DNA from 3 places in the Streptomyces sp. NPDC127117 genome. Region 1 is predicted to be linked to each of the others. Evidence: riboswitches for the same ligand, from Rfam matches in the RefSeq annotation. Region 1 holds a riboswitch; each other region holds the start of a gene.
What was found. Region 1 has a riboswitch for thiamine pyrophosphate ahead of ACFVH0_RS12115 (thiamine ABC transporter substrate binding subunit). Riboswitches for the same ligand answer to the same signal wherever they lie in the genome.
Positions count from the first base shown of each region.

Region 2: another riboswitch for thiamine pyrophosphate. It lies ahead of thiO (glycine oxidase ThiO); the one in region 1 lies ahead of ACFVH0_RS12115 (thiamine ABC transporter substrate binding subunit).
Region 3: another riboswitch for thiamine pyrophosphate. It lies ahead of thiC (phosphomethylpyrimidine synthase ThiC); the one in region 1 lies ahead of ACFVH0_RS12115 (thiamine ABC transporter substrate binding subunit).

Region 1 covers NZ_JBHXTM010000010.1:145,268-147,528, forward strand. Annotated here, with positions in the region: gene rlmN (23S rRNA (adenine(2503)-C(2))-methyltransferase RlmN) at 1-923, shown strand, start outside; TPP riboswitch at 965-1,081, shown strand; gene ACFVH0_RS12115 (thiamine ABC transporter substrate binding subunit) at 1,155-2,261, shown strand, end outside.
Region 2 covers NZ_JBHXTM010000043.1:32,322-34,582, reverse strand. Annotated here, with positions in the region: gene ACFVH0_RS30055 (NAD(P)/FAD-dependent oxidoreductase) at 1-887, opposite strand, end outside; gene ACFVH0_RS30050 (hypothetical protein) at 916-1,260, opposite strand; TPP riboswitch at 1,312-1,424, shown strand; gene thiO (glycine oxidase ThiO) at 1,422-2,261, shown strand, end outside.
Region 3 covers NZ_JBHXTM010000042.1:23,287-25,547, reverse strand. Annotated here, with positions in the region: gene thiC (phosphomethylpyrimidine synthase ThiC) at 1-1,290, opposite strand, end outside; TPP riboswitch at 1,283-1,416, opposite strand; gene ACFVH0_RS29650 (YibE/F family protein) at 1,487-2,261, shown strand, end outside.

The DNA.
Region 1 (2,261 bases):
GGACCAACATCCCGGCCGGATCGCGGACCAAGCTCGCCGAGGCGATGTTCCCCGACCTGATGTCGGTGGTCCGCCACATCAGCTGCGACGACGACACCACCCGCAAGACCCTGTGGAAGCTGCACGACGGGACGCTCGTCGAGTCCGTCCTGATGCGCTACCCGGAGCGGGTCACGATGTGCATCTCCTCGCAGGCCGGCTGCGGGATGAACTGCCCGTTCTGTGCCACGGGACAGGCCGGTCTCGACCGCAACCTGTCGACCGCCGAGATCGTCCACCAGATCGTGGACGGCATGCGGGCGCTGCGCGACGGCGAGGTCCCCGGCGGTCCGGCGCGGCTCTCCAACATCGTCTTCATGGGCATGGGCGAGCCGCTCGCCAACTACAACCGGGTGGTCGGCGCGATCCGCCGGCTGACCGACCCGGAGCCGGACGGGCTGGGGCTCTCGCAGCGCGGGATCACCGTCTCCACCGTGGGTCTGGTTCCCGCGATGCTCCGCTTCGCGGACGAGGGCTTCAAGTGCCGCCTCGCCGTCTCGCTGCACGCGCCGGACGACGAGCTGCGCGACACCCTCGTACCCGTGAACACCCGCTGGAAGGTCGGCGAGGTGCTGGACGCCGCGTGGGAGTACGCGGAGAAGTCCGGCCGCCGCATCTCCATCGAGTACGCGCTCATCCGCGACATCAACGACCAGGCGTGGCGCGGTGACCGGCTCGGCCGGCTTCTCAAGGGCAAGCGGGTGCACGTCAACCTGATTCCGCTGAACCCCACGCCCGGTTCCAAGTGGACCGCCTCGCGGCCCGAGGACGAGAAGGCGTTCGTCGAGGCGATCGCCGCCCACGGGGTGCCGGTCACCGTGCGGGACACCCGCGGCCAGGAGATCGACGGGGCCTGCGGGCAGCTGGCGGCAGCCGAGCGCTGAGGCGGAAACGGCCCGTGTAATCTGGGCCCGAAATCAACTTCATATTCCGACAGGGGAGCGCCACAGCGCTGAGAGTGCGGCACCGAGGACAGGTCGGCCGCAGACCCTCTGAACCTCGCCCGGGTCATTCCGGGTAGGAAGTTCGGTCATCAACTCATGCTGTTGCGCCCTGCCCGCTTCCCGCGGGCAGGGCCGCGTCTCTTCCTGGCCAAAACCCAGGAGGAATCCACAATGACCACCACGCGCAGGACCAGGCAGCTCGCGGCTTCGGCCGTCGCCGCCGCGCTCGGCGTCACCGCACTCGCCGGCTGCGGGAGCTCCGACGACTCCGCCGCCGGTTCCGGCGGCACGAAGGGCTCGGGCTCCAAGACCGTGACCCTCGTCAGCCACGACTCCTTCAACGCCTCCAAGGACGTACTGAAGGAGTTCACCGAGGAGACCGGATACACCGTCAAGGTGCTGAAGAGCGGCGACGCGGGTGTCGCGCTCAACCAGGAGATCCTCACCAAGGGCTCCCCGCGCGGCGACGTGTTCTTCGGTGTCGACAACACCCTGCTCTCCCGCGCCCTCGACAGCGGGCTGTTCACGCCGTACCGGGCGAAGGGCATCGACCGGGTCGCGGCGGACACCCTGCTCGACGCCGACAAGCACCGGGTCACCCCGGTCGACACCGGCGACATCTGCGTCAACTACGACAAGAATTACTTCGCGGACAAGAAGCTCGCGCCGCCGCAGTCCTTCGACGACCTGGCGAAGCCCGCGTACAAGGACCTGCTCGTCACCGAGAACGCGGGGACCTCGTCGCCCGGCCTCGGCTTCCTCCTCGGCACCGTCGCCACCTACGGCGAGAAGGGCTACCAGGACTACTGGAAGAAGCTGGAGCGCAACGGCGTCAAGGTCGTCGACGGCTGGGAGCAGGCGTACAACGAGGAGTTCTCCGGCTCGGCCGGCGGGAAGAAGGCCAAGGCGGAGCGGCCGCTCGTCGTCTCGTACGCCTCCAGCCCGCCCGTCGAGGTGCTGTACGCGAAGCCGCAGCCGGCGAAGGCGCCGACCGGTGTCGCCACCGGGACCTGCTTCCGGCAGATCGAGTTCGCCGGACTGCTGAAGGGTGCGAGGAACGAGGCGGGCGGCAAGGCCCTGCTGGACTTCCTGATCAGCAAGAAGTTCCAGGAGGACATGCCGCTCAACATGTTCGTCAACCCGGTCACCAAGGACGCGGCGCTGCCGGAGCTCTTCACGAAGTTCGGCGCGACGGTGGACAGCCCGACGACCGTGGCCCCGGACCGGATCGCCAAGAACCGTGAGCAGTGGGTCCAGTCGTGGTCCTCGCTCGTAGTG
Region 2 (2,261 bases), on a different contig from region 1:
ACGAGCAGGCGTTCGCCGTACCGGGCGGAGGGGAACGAGGCGCAGTCACCCACCGCGTACACATCGGGCGCCGAGGTGCGCAGCGCCCCGTCGGCGGTCACCGATCCGTCGGGGCCGAGCGCGATGCCGGAGCCGGCCAGCCAGCCGGTGGCGGGGCGGGCGCCGATTCCGACGACGACCGCTCCGGCCGGGACGGTACGCCCGTCGGCGAGGACCACCCGGCCCGGCTCGATGCGGTCGACCCGGGCCCCGGTGAGGAGTTCGGCACCGATCTCCGCGTACCAGGCGGCCATCGGGGCGGCGACCTCCGCGGGCATCGCGCCCGCCAGGGGCCGTTCGGCGGCCTCGACGACGGTGACCGCGCAGCCGGCGGCGCGGGCTGCGGTGGCGAACTCGGCGCCGATCCAGCCCGCGCCGACGACCACGACGCCGTGCTGCTGGTCGAGGACCGGCCGCAGCCGTGCCGCGTCGTCGAGGGTGCGCAGCAGATGGACGCCGGGAACGCCCTCGGTGCCGGGCAGGACGACCGGTTCGGCGCCGGTCGCGATCACCAGGGCGTCGTAGCGGACGGGCCCTTCCGGGGTGTCCAGTTCGTGCGCGTCCGGCCGGACGCCGGTGACCTCACGCCCCAGGCGCAGATCGATCTCCAGCGCCTCGAAGTCGATGTCGAAGGCGGAGTCCTCGGCCTTGCCGAGCAGCACCGCCTTGGACAGCGGGGGCCGGTCGTAGGGCTGGTGCGGTTCGGCGCCGATCAGGGTGACGGGGCCGGTGAAGCCCTGCTCCCGCAGGGCCACCGCGGTCTGCACCCCGGCCATGCCCGCCCCGACGATGACGACGCGGCGTCCCGCCCGCCGGTTTGGCTGCTCTGACTGCTGCTGATCGCTCACCCGTACACCATAAGCACCTGACTTATCGTCAAGAAAGGGCCGGTTCTTCGACCGTGCTCGTCCCGCTGCCCTCCTGCGACTCCCACTCCCACCGCTCGTCCAGCCGGATCCGGCCGTCCGGGAGGTCGACGACGGTGGAGACACAGTGGCCGCAGGAGGTCGTTCCGTCCTGTTTCAGCTGCACGTACCGGAAGTCGAGGGTGTCGCCGTCCCGGGTGCCGACGAGGTGGCCCCGGACCACGTCACCGCCCGCGTAATCGGCCCAGATCCGGCCGTCCTCCTCGTGGTACGCGAAGCGGGTACGGGTTCCGACCTGGCCGGGCGCCTGGTCGGCGACCGGGGCGAGGACGATCCCGTCGAGCGAACGGGCCACGGTGACAGCTCCCTTACTGGTCCGGTGGGACGGGGTTTAGGGTGGCCAACGTAAGACACTCGCGGGAGCCCGGACGCACCGGGCTGAGAGGGAGGCTGGGCGGCCTCCGACCGTACGAACCTGATCCGGGTCATGCCGGCGAAGGGAGGGGCTGGAAGCCCATGCGTTCTTCCACGAACGGAAACGGATCCGATGTCCTCGTCATCGGGGGCGGGATCATCGGCCTGGTGACGGCCTGGCGGGCCGCGCAACGCGGACTGCGCACGGCGGTCGCCGACCCCGAACCGGGCGGCGGTGCCGCCCGGGTGGCGGCCGGCATGCTGGCCGCCGTCACCGAACTCCACTACGGCGAACAACTGCTGCTGGGTCTCAACGTCGCCTCGGCGGCCCGCTATCCGGCCTTCGTGGCCGAGCTGGAGGCGGCGAGCGGCCGGGAGACCGGCTTCCGCGCCTGCGGCACCCTGGCCGTCGCGCTGGACTCCGACGACCGTGCCCATCTGCGGGATCTGCACGCCCTCCAGCAGCGTTCGGGGCTGGATTCGCAGTGGCTCACCGGCCGCGAGTGCCGTCGGCTGGAACCGATGCTCGCGCCGGGCGTCCGGGGTGGTCTGCGGGTCGACGGCGACCACCAGATCGATCCCCGCCGGCTGGCCGCCGCCCTGCTGACCGCCTGCGAGCGGGCCGGGGTGGTCTTCCACCGCGGCTGGGTGGAGCGTCTGAGCGTGAAGGGCGGCCGGGCCGTCGGGGCGGTGCTCGCCGGGGGTACGGAGCTGGCGGCCGACCAGGTCGTGCTCGCCGCGGGGAGCCTCAGCGGGCGGCTGGCCGGGCTGCCGGACGAGGTGGTGCCACCGGTCCGGCCGGTGAAGGGCCAGGTGGTGCGGCTGACCGTGCCAGCCGGGTACGCGCCGTTCCTGAGCCGGACGGTCCGGGCCGTGGTCCGGGGCGGCCACCTCTATCTCGTACCGCGCGAGAACGGCGAGCTGGTCGTCGGCGCCACCAGC
Region 3 (2,261 bases), on a different contig from region 1:
CGGCGCGACATCGGTGGTCAGCGGGCCGAGCGTGTAGAACGGCGCCTCCTCGCAGATCTCCTGCTGGAGGTCGATGTTCTCCTTGATCTTGTGCATCGGGACATGGCCCGGGCCCTCGATCATGGTCTGCACGCCGAACCGCTTGGCGACCGCGTTCAGCTCGCCGAGCGTGCGCAGTTCGGCGAACTGCGCCTCGTCATTGGCGTCGGCGATCGAGCCGGGACGCAGCCCGTCGCCCAGTGAGTACGTCACGTCGTAGGCCGCGAGGATCTCGCAGAGCTCCTCGAAGTGCTCGTACAGGAACGACTCCTTGTGGTGCGCGAGGCACCAAGCCGCCATGATCGAACCGCCGCGCGAGACGATTCCGGTCTTGCGGCGGGCAGTCAGCGGTACGTACGGCAGGCGCACGCCGGCGTGGACCGTCATGTAGTCGACGCCCTGCTCGGCCTGTTCGATGACCGTGTCCTTGTAGATCTCCCAGGTCAGTTCCTCCGCCCGGCCGTCGACCTTCTCCAGGGCCTGGTAGAGCGGGACGGTGCCGATCGGCACGGGGGAATTGCGCAGAACCCACTCACGGGTGGTGTGAATGTTGCGGCCGGTGGACAGATCCATGACGGTGTCGGCGCCCCAACGCGTCGCCCACGTCATTTTTTCCACCTCCTCCTCAATGGAGGACGTCACCGCGGAGTTGCCGATGTTGGCATTGACCTTCACCAGGAACCGCTTGCCGATGATCATCGGCTCGATCTCCGGGTGGTTGACGTTGGCAGGCAGCACGGCCCGGCCGGCCGCGATCTCCTCGCGCACCACCTCGGGCCCGACGTTCTCCCGGATGGCCACGTACTCCATCTCCGGGGTGATCTCGCCCCGGCGGGCGTACGCGAGTTGGGTCACCGGCTGCCCGTCCCGGCTGCGGCGCGGCAGCCGCGGGCGGCCGGGGAACACCGCGTCGAGGTTGCGCAGTCCGCCACGCGGCGAGGTGTGCTTGAGCCCGTCGTCCTCGGGGCGGGCGGGGCGGCCCGGGTACTCCTCGGTGTCGCCGCGGGCGATGATCCAGTTCTCCCGCAGCGGTGCGAGCCCGCGACGGACATCGGTCTCTACGGTGGGATCGGTGTACGGACCCGACGTGTCGTACAGCGTCACGTCCTTGCCGTTGGTGAGGTGCACCTGACGGACCGGCACCTGGAGGTCCGGGCGCGAGCCCCGGACGTACCCCTTGTGCCAGCCGATGGACTTCCCGGCCTCGTCGCTCTGGTTCGAGGCAGGCGTGCGTGCGTCCGATGTGGTCATGAGACCTACTCCCTACGCCGGCATTACCCGGTAACAGGTTCGGCGGTCGGCGCAGCCTGTCCCGTACGGACGTACGGAGATCAGCGCCCTCTCAGCCCGGTGCTCCGAGCTCCCGCGTGTGCAAAGGTTCCTCCACGCTAGCGCCCCGTCCCGCTCGGTGAACAGTGGGCCCGTCTCTTCTTGCGATGATCGGCCGGTGACGTCCACCCAGATCGACCACGAACCGCAGGGCCATCAGCACGGTCACTCGCACAGCCATGGCCCTGCCGCACCCGTCTCCAAGCATCTGCGCAAGGTCATCGCGGCCGTACTGGTCCCGTTCGCCACCGCCGTCCTCGTCGGTCTGGTGGCGCTCTGGCCGGGTGGTACGCCGCCGCACGAACGGACCGGCGTCGGATTCGACCGGCAGACCCAGCAGGGAAAGGTGGTGAACATCGACATGGTGGACTGCAAGGAGGTGAACGCGGTCCAGACGCCCATGGACGGGGCAGCCACACCGCCCTCGGGAAGCACGAGGGGGCTGTGCAAGAAGGCCACGATCGAGGTGTCGACCGGTCACGACAAGGGCCGGACCTTCACCGAGATCGTCCAGCCCGACGCACCGCGTCAGCTGCGCGACGGTCAGGGCGTGGTCGTGGCGTACGCCCCCGACGCGCCTCGTGATCTGCAGTACTCGGTGACGGATGTGAACCGGAAGTTCCCGATGGCCCTGCTGGCCGGGATCTTCGCCCTGGTCGTGGTCGCGGTGGGCCGCATGCGCGGAGTCATGGCACTCGTCGCGCTCGCGGTCTCGTTCGCCGTGCTCACCCTGTTCATCCTCCCGGCCATTCTCCAGGGCTCGAACCCGCTGGTGGTCGCCGTGGTCGGGGCCAGTGCGATCATGCTGATCGCGCTCTACATGTGCCACGGCCCGACCGCCCGCACCTCGGTCGCGGTGATCGGCACACTGATCTCACTGCTGCTGATCGGAC